Candidatus Thiodictyon syntrophicum: one gene and its partners. The protein of the gene in region 3 interacts with the protein of the main gene of each other region in a pairwise test. Links are inferred from orthologs where the notes say so. Each region holds a gene or a part of one and is shown on either strand. Other genes may lie near its edges.

Region 1 (6,032 bases), 2.4 Mb from region 3 along the record:
TGGTCATAGACCTGGGCCAAGTGCTGAAAATCAAGGTGGGTGTAAATCTGGGTGGTGCTGATGTCGGCGTGCCCGAGCAGTTCCTGGACGGCGCGCAGGTCCCCGGACGACTCCAGCAGGTGGCTGGCGAACGAGTGGCGCAGCAGGTGCGGGTGCACATTGCGGGTGGCGCCCTGTTCCTGTGCCCACTGGGCGACCCGGGTGCGGACCGTGCGGGGGTGGATGCGGCTGCCGCGGCTGCTGACGAAGAGCGCGGGTTCGTCGCCCGCGGCCAGATTGGCGCGTACCCGCAGCCAGTGCTGCACGGCCGCGCGCGCCTGGGCGCCGACCGGGACCCGCCTGGTCTTGGCGCCCTTGCCGGTGACGCTGAGCATGGCGTCGGCCATGTCGATGTCGCCTAAGTTGACGCTGACCAGTTCGGCCAGGCGCAGCCCGGACGAGTAGAACAGTTCGATCATGGCGGTATCGCGGATGGCGAGCAGGTCATCCACCGGGCGGTCGAGCAGGCTGCACAACTGATCGGCGTCCAGGGTGGCGGGGAGTTTGCGCGCCGTCTTGGGGGCGCGGATGCCCACCGCGGGGTTGTTCTGGGCGCGCCCCTCGCGCAGCAGCCAGCGATAGAGGCTGCGCAGGCTCGACAGTTCGCGTTGCAGGGTGCGCCCGCAGACCCCGGTGCGGTGCCGCCAGGCGACATAGCGGCGGATCTGCTGCTGGTCCAGGCGGGTGATGGCGTCCGGTGTCCCGCCGGCCGCGGTCAGCCAGGCGGTGAGCCGCTCCAGGTCCGCCCGATAGGCGCAGAGCGTCGGCTCGGCCAGGCGCCGCTCGTGGGCCAGGTGGGCGAGGAAGGGCTCGATGGGGCTCCCTTCCGGCTCGCTCATTCCGGGACCGTCTTCTTGGTGCGCTTGCGCCGGGTCGGCGTCGGCTTGGGTTCGTCCTCGCTCGCGGGGGCCGGGGGCGGCGGCGTCACCGCGCTCGGCACTTCAGGCGGCAGCATCTGCAGCTTGCAGCTCACGATCTCGCCCAGGCGGTCCAGGAGGTCGGTGCGCATGTCGGGCTTGAAGCGGTCCGGGTCGGCGGCCCCGATGGCGAGTACGCCGCAGCGTCCGTTCGCGCGGATCGGTATCAGGGCGGCGCAGTGGACCTGCTCGCCCGCGGGATCATGCAGATCGCCGAACAGGGCCGCGTTCTTGGCCTCGTCAAGCGGGCCGCACAGGGCGTGCTTGCGCTCCAGGAAGTCCCGGAAGGCGGCGACCAGGGGATCGGGGTCCCCGACCGCGGGGTCCACCGGGAAGACCTTGAGGGTGACCGCCTGGGCGCTGAACTCGTGCATCAGGCCCTCCTGGAGCGCGGCGCTGACCCGCGTAAGATCCGGGGCGGCGATCAGGGCGAGCACCAGCGCGTGCAGGCGGGCGGAGAAGGACTCGTACTCGCGGGCGCGGGCGATGAGCTGTGCCAGCCGGCCGCGCTCGGTCTCGAGTTGCGCGCGCAGCACCCTGACCTGGCGCTCGATCAGCGAGACCGCCGCACCGGCCGCGGTGTGGGGGATGTGCAGCTCGGCCAGGATCTGCGGGTTGGACGCGAAGTAGTCCGGATGACCCTGCAGATAGGCGGCGACCGCCGCCGCCGCGGTCGCCCCGGCGCCCTCCCCCGGTGCGGGCCCTGCGGTGATCGCGGCCTCGCTCGCCCCGGCCCCGGCCGCGCCCCCCTCGCCCTTTGTCTTTCTCATGGCTCGATCTCCCCCTCGAAGACCCGTTGTGCCGGTCCGGTCATCTGGACCGCTCCCCCGTTGACCGACCACTCTATCACAAGGTCCCCGCCGGGCAGGCTGACCCGCACCCGCGGCCCGAGCAGACCGCGGGTGCGTCCGCTCACCACCGCCGCGCAGGCCCCGGTCCCGCAGGCCAGGGTCTCACCGGTGCCGCGCTCGTAGACGCGCAGCCGGACCTGATCCGGCGCCAGCACCTGCATGAAGCCCACGTTCACCCGTTGAGGGAAGCGCGGGTGGGACTCGATGCGGGGGCCGAGCCGCGCCACCGGCGCCGTCTTGGTGTCCTCCACCAGCAGCACCGCATGGGGATTGCCCATGGAGACGGCGCCGATGGTGAGCGTCTCGCCGTCCACCGCGAGGTCGTAGGTCGGGGCCTGCGCATCCGCCAGAAAGGGGATGCGCGCCGGGTCCAGGATCGGGACCCCCATGTCGACCCGCACCTGGCCGTCCGGCTCGATGAAGAGACGGATCGCACCGGCGGCGGTGCCGACCGGGATCTCGGTCTGATCGCAGAGCCCCTGGTCGCGCACGAAGCGGGCGAAGCAGCGGGCGCCGTTGCCGCATTGCTCCACCTCGGACCCGTCGGCGTTAAAGATCCGGTAGTGGAAGGCGGTGCCGGGCAGCCGCGGGCGCTCCACCAGCAGCACCTGGTCGCAACCGATGCCGCGGTGCCGATCCGCCAGCCGCCGGATGGCCGCGGTGTCGAGTTCGACCACCTGGCGCACGGCGTCGATGACGACGAAGTCGTTGCCCAGGCCGTGCATCTTGGTAAACCGCAACGCCATCAGGAAGATTGTCCGTCCAGACGGCCGAAGACCGCCAAATGCCGGTCGCTCACCACCGCCACCTCCAGTGCGCTCAGGCCCGCCTGCGCCAACTGTTCCACCACCTCGGCGGGCTCGAAGGCGGCGAATAGCGAGTTGCGGAAGTCGCTGCGCAGGACCTCGGGCTCGCCGGCCGCGTAGGTCGCCACCAGGGCCTCGGCCCAACCGGCGGAGGCGGGGCGCATCAGGTCCATGATGAGCACCTGGGCGCCGGGGGCGGCGGCGGCCCGCACCGCCTGCCAGAGCACCTGGGGATTGTGCAGTTGGTGGAGCAGACTGTTGGAGAGGATCAGGTCGTAGTGGGCCTGGGGCAGGTTAGGGCTGGGCAGGCACTCGCACAGCAGCCGGGCGCGTGCGGCGACCCCGGGCAGCCGGTCCAGCGCGGCCCGGGCGTGCCCCAGCATGGCGGCGGAGCCGTCCAGGGCGTCGCAGGTCGCCTGCGGCCAGGCGCGCAGAAAGCGGCAGACGATGTCCGCCGGGCCGCAGCCGAGATCCAGCGCGCGGGCGCGGTGCAGGGGCGCGGGGTCCAGCCGGCCGAGCAGCTTGATGAAGAGTGCGTTGGACTCCGAGAAGTCGGCCTGGGCATAGGCCAGGGCCTGTTCGGCGTCCTCCATGAGTTCCGGTTCGGGACGGCGCTTCATGGGAGCGGCGACTCCCCGTTCATCAGGTCGGCGATGCTCTCCCGGCGCCGCACCAGGTGGGCCTGCCCGCCGTCCACCATGACCTCGGCGGCGCGCGGCCGGCTGTTGTAGTTGGAGCTCATGCTGAACCCGTAGGCACCGCTGCCGCGCACGGCCAGCAGGTCGCCCGGTTCCAGGGCCAGCAGGCGGTCCTTGCCCAGGAAGTCCCCGGTCTCGCACACGGGGCCCACGAGATCATAGCGGGCGGCGTCGGCCGCGCTGTCCAGGCGGACCGGAACGATGTCCTGCACCGCCTGGTAGAGGGCGGGGCGCAGCAGGTCGTTCATCGCCGCGTCCACCACGGCAAAACGCCGGTGCTCGGTGGGTTTCAGATATTCCACGCGGGTCAGCAGGATGCCGGCGTTGCCGACGATGGCGCGCCCCGGCTCCAGGATGATCTCGTGGCCGCGGCCGCCCAGGCGATGGAGCAGGGCGGCGGCATAGGCGGCGGGCTCCGGCGGGTGTTCGCCCAGGTAGCGGATACCGAGCCCGCCGCCCAAGTCCAGGTGGCCGATGGGGATGCCGGCCGCCGCCAGCCGATCGGCGAGGGCCAGCACCCGCTCCAGGGCGGCCAGGAAGGGGGCGAGATCGGTGAGTTGGGAGCCGATGTGGCAGTCGATCCCGGTGACGCGCAGGTGCGGCAGCCGCGCCGCCTGCCGGTAGACCGCCTCGGCCGCCCGGATGTCGATCCCGAACTTGTTCTCTTTGAGTCCGGTGGCGATGTAGGGGTGGGTGCGGGCGTCCACGTCCGGATTGACCCGCAGCGAGACGGGCGCGATGACACCCAGGTCCCCGGCCACCCGGTCGAGACGCTCGAGCTCCGGCACCGATTCCACGTTGAAGCAGCGGATGCCGACCTCAAGCGCCCGGCGCAGTTCATCCTCCCGCTTGCCGACCCCCGAGAAGATGACCTTGCCGGGCTCGCCCCCCGCCGCCAGCACCCGCTCCAGTTCGCCTACCGAGACGATGTCGAACCCGGAGCCGAGCCGCGCCAGAACGCTCAGCACCCCCAGGTTGGCATTGGCCTTGACCGCGAAACAGATCAGGTGCGGATGCCCCTGGAAGGCGCGGTCGAAGGCGTGCCAATGCCGCTCAAGCGTCGCCCGGGAGTAGACATAGCAGGGGGTGCCGAACTGTTGCGCGATGGCGGTGAGCGGCAGGTCCTCGGCGTGGAGCAGGTTGTCGCGGTAGTTGAAATGGTCCATTACCTGGCTCCTCCCGAGCACCCGTCGGTGCAGCCGCTCGGATTTTGCGCCGGCCATGCCAGCAGTTCGGCGTTGGTCGCCGGGGGCAGGGCCGGGGCCGGCGCCTGAGTCGGAGCCGACACCGGCGTCGGGGCCGGCGTCTTGGGCACCTCCGCGCCCTTCGCCGGGGCCTGTTGTTCGTCCGGTTTCGGCAGGAACAGGGGGCCCTTTTGCCCGCAGGCGTCGATCATGCCCAGGGTCCCGAGCGCGATCACCATGACGACGAAAGAGTTGTGGGCCCAACAGTGCATATTGACGATTGACTCGCGCGACCGGGAACGGGGGCGCCAGTGTAGCCGATCCGGCGTCGCCCGCGATCCGCAGTCCAAGGAACCTTAGGGCGTCGGCGTCGGCGGCAGGCTCCGCCGCGGTGCCTCCCCGCCACCGACCGCGCCGCCCTGGGGAGCCGTGCTTGTGGCGGGGGCCGTCAGGGCCGGTTGCGGGGTCTGCGCAGTGTCAGGCGTACCGCTGGGGAGGGCGCCGCCGCCGGCAGCGACTTCGACCTCGACCGGCCGGACCACCTCCGTGCGATAGCGGGCGGCCGGTTTGCCCTCGCCGGTGAGGAGCAGCAACTCGCCGCCCTCAATGCGGTAGCTGGTCACCGAGCCCAGGGCCGCCGCGTAGTCGCGGGCCTGTTGCGCCGCCCCGTCCGGCTTGCACGCCATGCGGGTGCTGGCCAGGGGGCCGATGGTCAGGGTCGCGCCGCTCAGGGTGTAACCGCTCATGTAGCGATTGCAGCCATCGGAGCCGCCCAGAGTGCCGTCGTCGCGGAACTCCAGGTTGATCTCGGTCCCGTTGCGGGCCGAACTGATGGCCTCTTTGCCGTTGTCGTAGCCGGTCAGCTGCCAGACCTGCCCGACCAGGGGGGTGGGCTTGAGCCGCACGAAGCGCAGCTGCACCGCGCCCGCGGCGTCCAGCAACTCCAGCAATTCGCCATCCAGACGGTAGGCGGCGACCCGGGTCAGGGCCAGGCCGACCGCCTTGTCCTGCTTCATCAGCGGCTCCGGACAGGCCATCATCGTAGAGGCCATATTCGCCTTGAAGGTCAGGCTCGCCCCCGCCAGGGTGTAGCTGCCGCCGATCTGGTTGCAGCCCGCGGTGCCGGCGACCCGCCCCGCCTCGAAGCGAAAGCGGCCGGGACGCGGGCCCGCGGCGATCTCGACCAGGGCCTTGCCGGCACGATAGGCCGCGGGCGACCAGGAGGTATTCTCCAGGGACGGCGGCGCTCCGGTCGCGGGCTCACCGGCGTCTTGCGGTGCCGGCGCCGCCGCGGCCGCCGGACTTGCCGGGGGCGCCGCCGCGTTGCCGACCGCGGGCCGGTCCGGGCCGGCCTGGAGCGGGGTGACGGCCGCCAGCAGCGCGGCGACGAGGAGCAGGGCCGGGGCGGCGGCTGGTGGTGAGTGCTTCATCGCGGGAGGTCCTCGAGGGGTGGGGGCTTACCGTTGCCGCACGGCGGCGGCACCAATGATTCGACTGGAAATGGGATTTTACCGGTGAAGCGGCGCGCCCAAAAGGA
Region 2 (6,021 bases), 2.9 Mb from region 3 along the record:
TCTTGACGCTCGCCACATGGATGATGTCGCGCTGCACCTTCACCTCCAGGGGTCGGCCCTCGCTGCCGCGCATGATGGTGAGGCGGATCTCGGTGCCGGGCTTGCCGCGCATCAGGTTGACCGCCTCATTGAGGGCGAGGCCCTTGACCGGCTTGTCGTCGATGCGGGTGATCAGGTCCCCGGCCTGGAGCCCGGCGCGCTGGGCCGGGGTGTCGTCGATCGGGGAGATGATCTTCACGAACCCGTCGTCGATCCCGACCTCGATGCCGAGGCCGCCGAACTCGCCGGTGGTACCCACCTGGATCTCCCGGTACTCGTCCTTGTCCAGGTAGGACGAGTGCGGATCGAGCCCCGAGAGCATACCGCGGATGGCGCTCTCCAGCAGGGTCTTGTCCTTCACGCCCTCGACATAATCGTCCTTGATGCGTTCGTAGACCTCGGCGAAGGTGCGCAGGTCGTCGAGGGGCAAGGCGTCGGCCGCCGCGGGGGCGGGGGTGGAGCTGGGTTCCGCCGCGGGGGTGGGCACCGCCGCGGGTGCGGGTGCCACCACTGGTGCGGGCTCCGCCGCGGGGGCGGGTGCCACCACTGGAGCGGGTGCCGCCGCGGGGGCGGCACCCGCCGGCGGCTCCGCCAGGGCGACGCCCACGCAGGCCGTGGCCGCGCCGACGATGCCGATCCAGGTCAGGAGTCTGTGATAAGTGGGTGTGGGCATAGTCTTGCGGGTCCGGATACCGGGTGAAGGGGGTGTGGCACGGGGTTAGCGGCCAGGATGCCGAACATTCTAAATGGGTGCGGGGGGCCGCGGGGCCTAGACCGGCCGCAAGTATAGTCCGAGCCCGCGGCCGGCGCGGGCGGCGCCTGCATCCCGGCGCTTCGCAAGGACCGAAAAAAAGCTTATTATCGTATTGTGAAAAATTTATCCAGCACCCACGCGACGGTCAGCCCCGCGAGTCAAGCGCCTCAACCGGTGTTGAATGACCCCGGTGAAGGAGCCGACGCGACGAGCCTCTTCGCGGACGACGAGGACATCGAGCGCGCCTCCCGCTCGCTCAAGGCCATGTCCCACCCACTGCGCCTGAAGATCCTCTGCACCTTGGGTGAGCAGGAGGTCAGCGTCCAGGACATCGTCGACCACGTCGGCACCTCCCAGAGCAACATCTCCCAGCACCTCGCCATCCTGCGCGACAAGGGCATCCTGGCCTCGCGCAAGGACGCCAACCGGGTCTTCTACCGGGTGGGCGACGCCCGCACACTGCGCCTCATCGGCATGATGCGTGAGGTGTTCTGCCAGCACGCCTGAAGCGGCTGGCCGGCGCGTCCCGGAGTGACTCCCGCGCCCGCCCTCCTTATACTGCGCCCACCAGGTCGCCGTCGGCCGCCCGGCGACGCCCTGGCGAGACCGCCCAGCGGGCGGCCCCCTTCCCATCCATTCAGAGAATCAAGCCCGATGCAGGTCAGCCAACTGTTTGAGTTCGTCGTCCACAATTGGTACCTGTTCGTCGCGCTCGTCGTGATCCTGGGGCTCTTGATCCACAATCTGATCGTCGGGGAGCGCGGCAACGTCGAGCCCCTGGGGGCCACCGAGATGATCAACCACAAGGACGCGACGGTGATCGACGTGCGCTCGGCGGCCGACTTCGCCGCCGGTCATATCGTCAACGCGGTCAACATCCCGATGAACGGCTTCAAGAACCAACTGGCGGTCCTTGGCAAGTACAAGGGCAAGCCGATCATCGTCAACTGTCGGTCGGGCGGCCAGTCCGGGGCCGCGTGCGAACACCTGCGCAAGCAGGGTTTCGAGGAGGTCTACAACCTCAAGGGCGGCATCCTCGCCTGGCAGGCGGCGAACCTGCCGCTGTCGCGCAAGAAGCGCTGAGTCGAGGCCCCCGTTGCCCCTTCGTCCCCGACACTAACGTCACTAGCAAGGTATTCCATGGCCGAGAACGATCAGACCAACCTGGAGCGGCAGTTCGCCGTCCAACGCACCTACCTCAAGGACCTGTCCTTCGAGTCGCCCAATGCGCCGGAGGTCTTCCGCGGCGAGTGGAAGCCGCAAAACGAGCTCAATCTCAACACCAAGGTCAACCGGCTCGACGAGCAGACCTACGAGGTGGTGCTGTCCGTCACCGTCACGGCCAAGGTCGGCGACAAGACGGCCTTCATCGTCGAGGTCCACCAGGCCGGCATCTTCACCCTGGGGGGGTTCTCGGAGGAGGAACTGGGCCCCATGCTCGGCGCCTATTGCCCCAACCTGCTGTTCCCCTACGCACGCGAGGCCGTGTCCGACCTGGTGACCAAGGGCAGCTTCCCGCAACTGGTCCTCCAGCATGTCAGCTTCGACGCCCTGTTCGCCCAACACCAGCAACAGGCGGCGGCGGAGGCCGAAGGGGCGCGGCAGCATTGAGCGACCGGGTGCTGAGTGACCCGGTAGCGAGTGACCCGGTGGGCATCGACATCGCCGTCCTCGGGTCCGGGTCCTGGGGGACGGCGCTCGCGATCCAGTTGTGCCGCAACGGCCATCGGGTCCGGCTCTGGGGCAACGAGTCGGACCAGATCGCCGAACTGCGCGCCCACGGGGAGAACCGGCGCTTCCTCCCCGGCGTCCCCTTCCCCCCGGGGCTGGTGCCCCAGCAATCGCTGGAGGAGACCCTGTCCGGCGCCGCCGCCTGCCTGGCGGTGGTGCCGAGCCACGCCTTCGCCGAGGTGATCACGGCCCTGGGCACGCGCCTGCCGCGGGGCATCGGGCTCGCCTGGGCGACCAAGGGGCTGGAGCCCCAGAGCGGCGCACTCTTGCACACCCTGGCCGAGCGGGGCCTGCCGGGCGAGAGCCTGGCGATCGTCTCGGGACCCAGCTTTGCCCGCGAGGTCGCCATAGGGCTGCCCACGGCGGTCACCGTGGCCTCCGAGGACCAGGCATTTGCCCGCCGCACCGCGGGCCTGCTCCATGGCGGGCGCTTCCGCGCCTACACCAGTTCAGACCTGGTGGGCGTGGAGATCTGCGGCGCCGCCAAGAACGTACTGGCCATCGCCACCGGCATCGCCGACGGCCTCGGCTTCGGGGCCAATAGCCGTGCCGCCTTGATCACCCGCGGCCTGAGCGAATTGATCCGGCTCGGCGCCGCCTTGGGCGGTCGACCCGAGACCTTCATGGGCCTGGCCGGGGTCGGCGACCTGGTCCTGACCTGCACCGACGATCAATCGCGCAACCGCCGCCTCGGCCTGGCCCTGGCGCGGGGCGCCAGCGTCGCGCAGGCGCGGGCGGCCATCGGACAGGAGGTCGAGGGCGTGATCACGGCCGCGGCCGTACGCACCCTCGCCCACCGCCTGGGGGTCGAGATGCCGATCAGCGAACAGGTTTATCAGGTGCTTTATGAGGGGGTGCCGCCGCTGGCGGCCACGGCGGCGCTGCTGGAGCGGGAGCCGAAGGCGGAGTTTGGCTAAGGCTGACCAATATCTTCCTGTGCCACGGCCGCGATGCAGTCGGCCATGATGAGCCGGTCCGCGTTGGCTACCAGCCACTGCCGCGCACGATCCGAATTCGGGCATAAGCTCTGCACCGTCAGCCAGAACCGCTGCGAATGGTCGGGGATGGCCAGATGCACGACCTCGTGGGTGACGATGTAGCGCAGCACGAAGTCAGGCGCCATCACCAGGCGCCAGTTGAACGACAGGTTGCCGAGCCCCGAACAATTCCCCCACTTGGTGCGCTGATCCATGATGTAGACCTTGCCGGGCACGCGCTTCACGCGCTGGCTCAATTCACTCACGTATGGCTCGATGTGCGCGCGCGCCCGCTTGCGCAGCCAGTTCTCCAAGGATCGCGCGGGTGGCGTTTGCGAGTACGGCCCGGTGGTGACCTGAATCTCCCCGTCTTGGAGCGCGACCCGGTTCGGAGCCAGCCAGGTGTCGAGACGCACTACTTGGACCGGGATGGTCTCCCCGCCCAGGAGCACCTGACCGAGCACCCGATGGTCCGGCCGCCGCACTGCCAGCCGACGCTGCGCGCGCTCCAGTTGCTCCAGCACCCAAACCGCGTTGGCGGTGAGAAAAGCGAATCCTTCGCCGTCGGTGCGGCGCTCCGGTACGATCAACTCCACCTCGTCGGGCTTGCTGACCTTGATCCGGAGTCGGGTGGCGGCCTTGGAGCGCACCAGCCGACACGTCAGTTCCCGCCCGCCGAGCGAGACCTGGTGCAAGACACTGGGGCGGATCGCCTCAGCGGGCGGCATCAATGGTCACCAATTCATTAAGGGCCGGTTCCAGGAATGGCGGGTTGACGTCGGCCGAATCGAAGCCCAGGGCGGCATAGTCCGGGTTCCAGGATTCGGCCAGGAGCGAATCCTCCACCCGCATCCGCCCGCCCTTGGAACTACTCCAACCCGGCAGCAATAACTGGTTGTCGCGCAGATGCGCTACCATCCGGCGGGCGCAAGTCGCCAGATAGACCGTATCCTTGCCGGCAGCAAACTGGCGCAGGACCACGAACAATGCGTATTCGCCGGGCAGGGTGAGGTACAGGGCGCCTGGCTCCTCGACGCGTTGGACGGCTTCGTCGGCGATGTCCCGCAGGGCCTTCAGCCGCTCTTCAGCCGCCTTGTCCGCCGCGTCCTTGTTGGCCTTGATCCGCGCCAGCCGCTCACCCAACTGCCGATAGGTAAAACCGCCACCCGCGTCCTCGGTAAGCTCTGCCGTCAGCATCGCCTCCAGCGCGGCCGCCTTGTCGGCAGCGCTGGGCAGGTCGTCGAGCTTGCCCAGGTAATCCTTATCGATCCTGAAGACCGGCAAGGCCATGGCCAGATCCATGAAGGTGGTGTTCTGCTGGATCAACGCGCGGGTCTTGGCCGAAAGTTCGCCATAGGTGGCACTCGAGGCCGCGCCGCGTTGGCGGCGGCGGTAGGCGATGTAGATGCCACAGAGCCAACTATAGACATACCGGTGCTCATACAGGCACGGATCGGGCGATACCGCCTCCCACAGACGCTCCAGGCTCTTGAAGTTGACCTCAAACACTTTGGCTGCATCGGGGTCCTTGAGGGCGCGCAGGGCGGCCAGCAGGCAGTCGCGGGTGTCGCTGATCCGGATGCCTTTGAAGGTCTCCAGACAGCGCGCCACCTCCCCCGGCACCGTCGCCTTCAGGGCCTCCCAGTCGATCAACGCCTCCTCGCGGATGTTCTCGTCGAAGTTGAGCGCCTTGGCCAGGTTGGCGAACACGCCGAAGTAATCCACCACTAGGCCGGTACGCTTGTCCATGGCCGGCAGCGGCCGGTTGGTACGGGCGATGGCTTGCAGCAGGTTGTGGTCGCGCAGCGGCTTATCCAGGTACATCACCTGCTCCACCGGCGCATCGAAACCCGTCAGCAGCCGGTCGCAGACGATTAGAATCTTGAGCGGCGGGCGCCACTGGTCACGCACCTCGCCGTAGCGCTCCCGGTTCCACTCTTCCCATTGTGGCGGTGTCAGCTTGAAGTAGTCGATCAAGTCGTCCTGCTTCTGCTTACCGTAATGGAAACGGGTCAGGTCGGGGTCGTCGTTCTGGGCCTCGGAGATGATGACGTCCGACCAATCGGGCGGCAGTCCGCGCGCCTTGAGCTTGGTGTCCAGTGCGTCCTTGAAGCGGGCGCAGGCAATGCGGTCCACACCCACCAGTTGCGCCTTGAAACCGCTCGGGTCGGGGTAGGCGAGGAAGTGCTCCAGCATCTTGGCTGTGACGATCTCCACCCGGTCCGGGTGGCGGGCCAGCTCTTTCCACTGCGAACGTTGGCGCTGGATCAGGTCCTTCGCCGCTTCGTCCTCGACCTCCATCTCCGTGCACATCTGCTCAAAGCCGACATTCAGGGCCTTCTCATCGACGATGAAGGGCACCTTGTCCCGCAGGTAGTGCACCTCCAGGGTGGCGCCGTCCTTGATCGCGCGCTTGATGCCGTAATAGCTGAGATAACGCTCCTGCTGGCCGTCGATCACCGGGCCGAAGTCGCGATGGGTGTTGGTCATCGCCCGGTCGATGGGCGTCCCGGTGAGGCC
Region 3 (7,822 bases):
GCCCCGTCATAGCATCCCAATAGGCAATCCGGAAGCGCTCCGGCAGCCGCAGCGCATCCAGGGGCAGGGCGGCATCCGACGCGCCGTAGGGTCCGCTGTGCGGACCGCGACCGCGCGTCCGGGCGCGACCTTCGTGGATCCCCAGCACCGCCGGTCCGCGCAGGGGACCCTACGCGGGCCGCGCGGCACTTTGGTCCGGCACGGGGCGCACCGCGTCCACCTTGACCGTCGCCGACCGAGCGGCTAGGATCGCCCGTAACCTATTCACTGCCTGTTGAATTTTCCCCACGCGGCCGGCGGTCCCGCACGCGGCCGATCCTGGCGTGAGCCATTGCCCTGGAAAGAGTAGTTATCCACAGATGCACACAGATGAACACAGATAATTCATTGACTTACACCTGGCCGGGGACTTACCCTGCCGGTGATTGTGACAATAGCAATAAGCCCATGACAATTTGAAGAAAACCTGTGTTCATTTGTGTTCATCTGTGGATTTAGTATTCCCGGAAATCTAAGGTCATGACGATCCAATGCGAAACCCAGGCCCCGGTGGCCCGTGTCACGCTCGACGCGCCGGCCAGGCAAAACGCCTTGAGCGTCGACATGTGGCAGCGTCTGCGCCAGACCTTCGAGGACCTGGCCGGGCGCGACGACATCCACTGCATTGTGCTGCGCGGCGCCGGCGGCAACTTTGCCGCGGGTGCCGACATCACCGAATTTCCCCAGCAGCGCTTCGATCTCGCCTCCGGACGCCGCTACCACCTGGAGGTGATCGAGCCGGCGCTGCGGGCCGTCCGCGAGGCCCCGCAACCGGTCATCGCCGCCATCGAGGGCAGTTGTGTGGGCGGCGGGCTGGAGATCGCCGGCGTCTGCGACCTGCGCCTGGCCGCGCCCGGGAGTCGGCTCGGCGCGCCGGTGGGCAAGCTCGGCTTCCCGCTCGCCTTGCCGGAACTGGTGCCGCTGGTGCGACTGGTCGGCATCGCGCTCGCCTCCGACCTGCTGCTGACCGGCCGCCTGCTGGACGCCCACGAGGCCCTGGCCGCCGGCCTGGTGCAGCGCGTGTCCGCCGCCGACGGGCTGGATGCGCTGATCGATGAGGTGGTACGGGCCCTCTTGGCGGGTTCACCGCTCGCGGCACGCCTGAACAAGCGCAACCTGCGGATGCTGGCCGATCAGGGCGGACAATACAGCGCGGCGCAACTGGACGACAGTTTCGGCTTTTTCAGTTCGGACGACTATACCGAGGGGCTGAATGCATTCCTCGCGCACCGCAAGCCGCGGTTTCGCGGGCGCTGAACGCGTCCTGCAGACCGGCAGGGTCAGCGAGACGGCCGCTCGCGTCCGACCGCGGGCATCGTAGCACCAGCGATCGGTCGAGACTGTCACGGGTGCGGTCCCGTGAAATTCTGGTCTTCAACCCCGGCCAGCCACTACAATCCACCCAACCGGCCCCAGGCCAACGGCCAGCCGTAGGGTCCGCTGCGCGGACCGAGCCCGCGCGCGGCCCTCAGGCTCGCGCGGTAAGACACCGCACCGCGATCTGGATGTACTCAAGCCCGCCGCGGCCTTCGGCGCCTCCCGGCACTTGAGCGACGCCTTGGGCGAGGCCCTGGCCCTCGTCCCGGAGAAGCGACCGCAGACGGTGCGGGGGTTTCAGGCGCGGTTGTGGGGGGTTGGGACGGCGCCGGCCCCCGCGACGGCCGCGACCTGGACCGAGCCCAAGACCGGGATGGACTTCGTGCGGGTGCCGGGGGACAGTTTCCAGATGGAGTCCAAGGCTTCAGCCTTGGTGCGCCCCTCCAAGGCTGAAGCCTTGGACTCCAGCGCCTTGGGCTGACAGCGGTTGCTTGCCGAGGCGCGGCGCCTGGGAACGGGAGACTCTTGCGCGATGTTCCAGGGCATGATGGCCTCCTTATGTCTCTTTGTTGCGTCCATTCGCTCGCGCGACCATCCATCCATGAACACGACGACCCCCTGGCACCGCCTGCTCGGCATGGTCCTGACCGACCTCTTCACCGGTCGCCCCTGGCGGGTGGAACTGGAACAAGAGCTGGCGCTCAAGAGCCAGCGCCTCGATATCCTCATCATCGAGCGATAGTCGGGCGAGGCCACCAGTACCCAAGCGCAGGACCTCGCCGGTCTGCCCGACGGTCTGGAGACCCTGGCCGCACACAACCTGCTGACCTACAAATCGCACCATGAGGCACTCGATATCTGGGCGCTGGAGGAACTGACGGGGCACTATGTCACCTATCGGAACGCGGAACACTCGGACAACTGTTGCAACATCATCTAACCACTGCCTATCGCCTGGAGGTGCCTGACATGGCCTACACCGTCGATGACTTCATGCGTGATACCTACGAACTGATTGCCCGTGACCTGGCCGCGTTGACCCCCCAACTGCGCGCTGCGGCGCTCGCACACTTGGACGTGGAGGAGCGTCTGGCTGGGCTGACGCCTGAGGAGCGCCTGCGTGGGCTGGCACCCGAGGAGCGACTGCGCGGTCTTGATCTGGAGGAGCGTCTGCGCGGCCTCGATCCGGAGGATCGCCTACGCGGGCTCGACCCCGAGTTGATCAAGGCTTGGCTCAAGCGCTCGGATCACTGAGGCCAGGGCCCGGTGGCAGGTTCCAGGTGCCCCGTATAGGAAGAGAATCCAACTGGGCTATCCGAATCTGGAGGTGGTCGAGTCGGAACCCGCGGGACGCGCACTGCAACAGATCAAGGAGCGGGGCTATGTCGACAAATACCGGGCGGCGGGCCAGCCCATCCATCTGATCGGGATCGAGTTCAGCCGGGAGAGCCGCACCCTGGTCGGCTTCGAGGTCGAGACGCTATGAAACCCTTCCTATCTGTTCCTGGCAGTCAGCCGCAAGCGACCCCCGGCATCACGATCTCCACCGTCAAGCCGCCCCCCGGCCGATTGCGGGCGCGAATAGTCCCCCCATGCGCCTCAATGGCCCGCCGGGCGATGGCCAGCCCCAGACCGAAGCCGGCGGTCGGGGTCCTGGTCTCGCTGCGGAAGAAGGGCTCGAAAATGGCTTCCAGGTCCCCCTCGGGAACACCGGGTCCGCGGTCGGAGACGCTCACCAGCAGCCGCTCGGGTGCCCCGTTGGGATCGGGGCGCCGCGCGATCTGCACCTCGACCCTGCTCCCGACCGCGGTGAACTTGACCGCATTGCGGACCACATTCTCCAGGGCGCGGTGCAGGAGCTCGACGTTGGCGGTGACCGGTGCCTCGCCCGTGCCGACGAACCCGACCTCGCGCCCGCACGGCTGCGCCTCGAACCGGGCGTCGCGCGCGACCTCCCGCACCAGTTCGACCAGGTCGATCTCCTCGTCCGCGACCCTCGCCATCCCGGCCTGCATCCGCGCCAGGGTCAGGATCTCACCGACCAGTTGATCGAGCCGCCCCGCTTCGCGCTCGATGCGATCGAGCGTCTCGGCGAGCCGTTCCGGCCGCTGCCGCGCCAGGCCGATGGCGGCCTCCAGCCGCGCCAGGGGCGAGCGCAGTTCATGGGAGACATCGTGCAGCAACCGCCGCTGGGAGTTGACCAGGGTCTGCAACTGCCCGGCCATGCGATCGAAATCGCGCCCGAGGTCGGCGATCTCATCGCGCCGTCGCCCCATGCGCGCGCCGATGCGCGTGTCGAGCCGGCCCGCCGCCGCGGCGTCGAAGGCGCCGCGCAGGTGGCGGATCGGGGTCGACAGATACCAGGCGAGCCAGGCGCTGAAGGCGAGGCTCGCCAGGACGGCGACGCCGATCAGCAGCAACAGCGGCATGTGATGGAGCGGCTCGCGACCATCGGTCGGCAGGAATACCAGATAGTCGCGCCCCGCCATCCGTTCCACCCGGGCAATGCGCGGTTCCTGGCCCTCCTGCGCCAGCCGGTGGGCCTGCGTCAGCAGGTCCGGGGGGACGCCGCGCCCCAGCAATTCATGCCCGGCATCATCGACGACATAGACCTGCGCGCCGACGTGCAGGGCGCGTGATTCCTCCAGGAAACCGCGCAGCGCCGCGCTGCCGCCGTGCTGGAAGACCTGCGCCGCCGCCGCCACCAGAAAGGCGGTGCGGGGTCCGCCCGCCAGGTCCTGCCCGCGCTCGATGAGCGCCTGCTGGTGGAGCAGGAACAGGGTCGCCGCGCCCAGGCCGGCCGCGAGCAGGGCCAACCAGAAGGCGAAAAAGAACTTCCAGAACAGACGGCCCATGGACGCTACTCCCGGACCAACTGGTAGCCCAGGCCGCGCACCGTCTGGATCGGCGAACGCCCCTCGGCATCGAGTCCGAGCTTGTGCCGGATGCTGCTCAGGTGCACGTCGATGCCGCGGTCATAACGGGCCAGCGGACGGCCCAGGGCCTGCTGCGAGAGTTCCTGTTTGCTCACCACCCGGCCGGCATTGCGCACCAGCACCTCCAGCAGATTGAACTCGGTACTGGTGAGTTCGAGCGGTTGGCCCTGCCACTCCAGGCTGCGCCGCTCCGGCCACAGGGTCAGTGCCCCGGCCGTCAGCGGTCCGCAAGACGCGCCGTCGGGTTCCTGCACCTGGGTGCGCCGCAAGATGGCCCGGATGCGCGCGACCAGTTCACGCGGGGTGCAGGGTTTGGGCACATAGTCGTCGGCGCCGAGTTCGAGTCCGACGATGCGGTCCACGTCGTCACCCCGCGCCGTGAGCATCAGCACCGGCAGGCGGCGGTCCTGCGCCCGGATGCGGCGCAGCGCCTCGATGCCGTTGCAGCCCGGCATCATCACGTCCAGCACGACGATCGCATAGGCGCCCGACAGGGCCGCACGCACACCGGTCTCGCCATCCTGCACGGCCGTGGCCGCGAAACCCTCCTGGTCGAGATACTCGGTCAGCATCTCGCCCAGTTCGCGGTCATCATCGACCAATAAGACCTTCGTCATCATCGCCACCCGCCGCACTTGTCATGGGAGTCGACCATCATCGCGCCCCGCGCCTGAAAGCCAAGGGCATTAACCGCTTCTTTCAAATCTTTACCTGTCTTTACACCAGACTGACCCAGGTTAACGCGGACCCCGGCTAAGGTAACGGCAGTCCTGCTGCACCGGCAGGAACGACTGTTCAACCATGCCGAGGACCTCGAACATGTTTTTGAAACAACTCAAGCGCCCGCTCCTGGTCGCTCACCGCTGGCTGGCCCTGATCCTGGCCCCCGTCTTCCTGCTCATCCTGCTGTCCGGGGCCATCCTCGCCTTCAAGCCGATCCTGGGTACCGACGGCGCCGCGCAGTCCACCCCCCGGGTCAGCGTCGGCGCGCTCGCCGCGGCGCTCGATGCCATCGATCCGGCCGGGCGGGCGGCCGCGGTCAGTCTCTCGGCCGACGGGCGCTCGATCGACCTGAAGTCCAAAGACCCTGCCGTGGCGGGCACCTATGATGTCGCAACGCGGACTGCCGCCGCGGGCCAGGGCTTTGACCTGTTCGCCTTTGCGCTCAATCTTCACAAGAATCTGCTGATCGGTGCCGGCTTGCTGGTCGAAATCGCCACCTATGCCATGGTCGCACTCCTGCTCGCCGGACTCGCGTTTGGTCTGCCCAGGCTGCGCAACACGCTCGGGGGCTGGCACCGCGGCCTGGGGTGGTTCGCGTTCCCGCTGCTCGCGCTGCTGCCGGTCACCGGACTGCTGATGACGCTGCACGTCGGTAAGCCGGCAGTCCCCGCCCTCACAGCCGGTGAACCTATCTCCCTGGCGCAGGCGATCAAGGCGGTGCCGCTGCCGGCTGACGGTCAGATCGTCATGGCACGGCGCTTTCAGGCGGGCAGCGCCATGGTCAAGACGGCCTCACCCGCGGGCGAGTTGGTCCATGTGGTCCAATCCAACGGCCAGGTCGCGCTCACCGGGTCGCCGGGTTGGGTGGACGCGGTGCACGAAGGCACCTGGGCGGGCGCCTGGTCAGGCGTGCTGAATCTGGTGTCCGCCCTGCTTCTGATGGGATTGACCGTCACGGGACTCTATTCCTGGCTGCGCCGCCGACCGTGGGCGCGTCGGGCCGGTCGGGTTGCGACCGCAGGGCGGCCCCAGGCGTCTCCTCGGAAGGCGGCCGTCGACCCGAGGCTCACTCCGGTCGCGCAGTGACGCCGCCTTGCCCCCCTCTGGAGGCTCACTGCAATTGAGTTAAGGCGCGCTCGCCGACCACGTCCCCTCTGCCTGGAGTCCAAGGCTTCAGCCTTGGCGCGCTCCAAGGCTAACGGCCATGGCGCCCGCGCCACCCCGAAAGATGAAAGTGCGGGCGCCATGGCCGTTCCCTCTCCCCGGCCCTCCCCCAGCGGGGGAGGGAGACTTGGAGCGCGCTCCCGGCGCGATTTTCGCGGTAAGCCTTGGACTCCAGGCGGCGAAGGCCGCACAGCGCCCCGCTACAAATCCACCATCCGCGCCCGGCGCCCGGCAACGGTGTCGCTTGGGACCGGCGGCTCGTCGGCCGCGGCCTCCGCGGCCTGGCGGCAGTTGGTCTGCGCCCACTGGCGCAGCGCCGCAACCTCCCGCGCCCGGGAGCGGGCCAGCGGGATGATCTCGCCGGCGGACTTCAGCAGATGCTCGGTGCGCAACTCCTGCCCCGGGTCCGCATACGCCTCGTAGAGTGCGTTGATGACCAGTTCTTCCAGCTCCGCCCCGCTGAAGCCCTCGGTGGCGCGGACGACACCGGCGAGGTCGTAGTCGGTGGGTACGCGCTTGCGCCGACCCAGGTGGATCATCAGGATCTCGGCGCGGTTGCGCGCGGTGGGCAGGTCCACAAAAAAGATCTCATCCAGGCGGCCCTTGCGCAGCAGTTCGGGCGGAAGCTGGGAGATGTCGTTGGCGGTGGCCACCACGAACACCGGCTGGGTCTTCTCCTCCATCCAGGTCAGCAGGGTACCGAAGACCCGGGTGCTGACCCCGCTGTCGCCGCTGCCGCCGATTCCGGACAGGCCCTTCTCCAACTCGTCGATCCACAACACGCAGGGGGCCACCCCCTCGGCCACCGCCAGCGCCTTGCGCATACGCTCCTCGGACTCGCCCACCAGCCCGGCAAAGACCCGGCCCAGGTCGAATTTCAGGAGCGGCTTCTGCCACTCCGCCGCCACCGCCTTGGCGCAGAGGCTCTTGCCGCAGCCCGGCACCCCCACCAACATGACCCCGCGCGGGTTGGGCAGGCCGAAGTCGCGCGCCTTCTGCGAGAAGCCCTCGTTGCGCTGGCGCAGCCAGGTCTTGAGGTTACCCAGGCCGCCGATGCCGCCGAAGTCCTCCACCGCCGCCGTGTATTCCAGTATCCCGGACTTGCGGATGATCTGTTCCTTCTCCTCCAGGATGGATTTCACGTCGGCCCCGGTCAGTCCCTGCTGGCTGACGATCGCCTTGGCCAGGGCATTCTCCGCCTCCGAGCGCGTGAGTCCCTGGCACGCCTTGACGATGGCGTCCGTGGCGTCCTCGGTCAGGCTCAAAGTCACCGTCGGGTTATCGCGCACCTGCTCCACCAGACGCTTGAGCACCTCGCGATACTCGTCCTCGGTGGGCAGCGGCAGGTCCACCACCGTCACGTCTTTTTGCAGCTCGGTCGGAATCGCCAGCAGCGGGGAGAGCCACAGCAGGGTGCGCGGCGAGCCCTTGAGTTCCGGCACCAGGTCGCGCAGCAGCCGGATCAGGAGCGCGGCGTCCGGGGCGTTGTCCTTGAGATACGGGTGAAAGTCCTTGAACAGGAACAGCGCCCCCTCCTGGTACCCGGCGACGAAGGCCAGAGCGCGCTCGGGCCGGCGGGTATCCTCCTTGGTCGCCGGGCGCCCCTGCGGGTCCACGAAGCCGCGCGAGACCGACCACACGAA

Evidence for each region.
Region 1: the proteins of THSYN_RS12465 (region 3) and lysA interact in binary tests that used the Escherichia coli proteins (3 or more experiments, as listed by UniProt). The link is inferred for Candidatus Thiodictyon syntrophicum from one-to-one orthologs.
Region 2: the proteins of THSYN_RS12465 (region 3) and secB interact in binary tests that used the Escherichia coli proteins (3 or more experiments, as listed by UniProt). The link is inferred for Candidatus Thiodictyon syntrophicum from one-to-one orthologs.

What each region holds. Positions count from the first base shown.
Region 1 is NZ_CP020370.1:590,463-596,494, reverse strand. Bases 2,354-5,325 are described here. They hold lysA (diaminopimelate decarboxylase), read right to left. Parts: upstream 4,478-5,325; coding sequence 3,230-4,477; downstream 2,354-3,229. Other genes in these bases: THSYN_RS02555 (META domain-containing protein), read right to left, coding at 4,852-5,325; THSYN_RS02560 (LptM family lipoprotein), read right to left, coding at 4,477-4,767; THSYN_RS02570 (class I SAM-dependent methyltransferase), read right to left, coding at 2,553-3,233; dapF (diaminopimelate epimerase), read right to left, coding at 2,354-2,553. Also shown: tyrosine recombinase XerC, read right to left, coding at 1-878; THSYN_RS02580 (DUF484 family protein), read right to left, coding at 875-1,726; more of dapF, read right to left, coding at 1,723-2,353; more of THSYN_RS02555, read right to left, coding at 5,326-5,925. UniProt on the Escherichia coli protein: Specifically catalyzes the decarboxylation of meso-diaminopimelate (meso-DAP) to L-lysine. Is not active against the DD- or LL-isomers of diaminopimelate.
Region 2 is NZ_CP020370.1:23,745-29,765, reverse strand. The notes cover bases 708-3,668. They hold secB (protein-export chaperone SecB), read left to right. Parts: upstream 708-1,933; coding sequence 1,934-2,404; downstream 2,405-3,668. Other genes in these bases: THSYN_RS00110 (M48 family metallopeptidase), read right to left, coding at 3,438-3,668; THSYN_RS00115 (NAD(P)H-dependent glycerol-3-phosphate dehydrogenase), read left to right, coding at 2,401-3,441; THSYN_RS00125 (rhodanese-like domain-containing protein), read left to right, coding at 1,448-1,876; THSYN_RS00130 (ArsR/SmtB family transcription factor), read left to right, coding at 1,058-1,300; THSYN_RS00135 (S41 family peptidase), read right to left, coding at 708-712. In the rest of the region: more of THSYN_RS00135, read right to left, coding at 1-707; more of THSYN_RS00110, read right to left, coding at 3,669-4,229; THSYN_RS00105 (type I restriction endonuclease subunit R), read right to left, coding at 4,216-6,021. UniProt on the Escherichia coli protein: One of the proteins required for the normal export of some preproteins out of the cell cytoplasm. It is a molecular chaperone that binds to a subset of precursor proteins, maintaining them in a translocation-competent state.
Region 3 is NZ_CP020370.1:2,951,620-2,959,441, forward strand. The notes cover bases 3,065-5,970. They hold THSYN_RS12465 (response regulator transcription factor), read right to left. Parts: upstream 4,913-5,970; coding sequence 4,217-4,912; downstream 3,065-4,216. Other genes in these bases: THSYN_RS12460 (HAMP domain-containing sensor histidine kinase), read right to left, coding at 3,065-4,211; THSYN_RS12470 (PepSY-associated TM helix domain-containing protein), read left to right, coding at 5,112-5,970. Outside these bases: THSYN_RS12440 (enoyl-CoA hydratase/isomerase family protein), read left to right, coding at 520-1,296; THSYN_RS12445 (hypothetical protein), read left to right, coding at 1,586-1,837; THSYN_RS35885 (hypothetical protein), read left to right, coding at 1,958-2,098; THSYN_RS35890 (hypothetical protein), read left to right, coding at 2,281-2,610; more of THSYN_RS12460, read right to left, coding at 2,868-3,064; more of THSYN_RS12470, read left to right, coding at 5,971-6,101; THSYN_RS12475 (AAA family ATPase), read right to left, coding at 6,380-7,822. UniProt on the Escherichia coli protein: Response regulator member of the two-component regulatory system CpxA/CpxR which responds to envelope stress response by activating expression of downstream genes including cpxP, degP, dsbA and ppiA.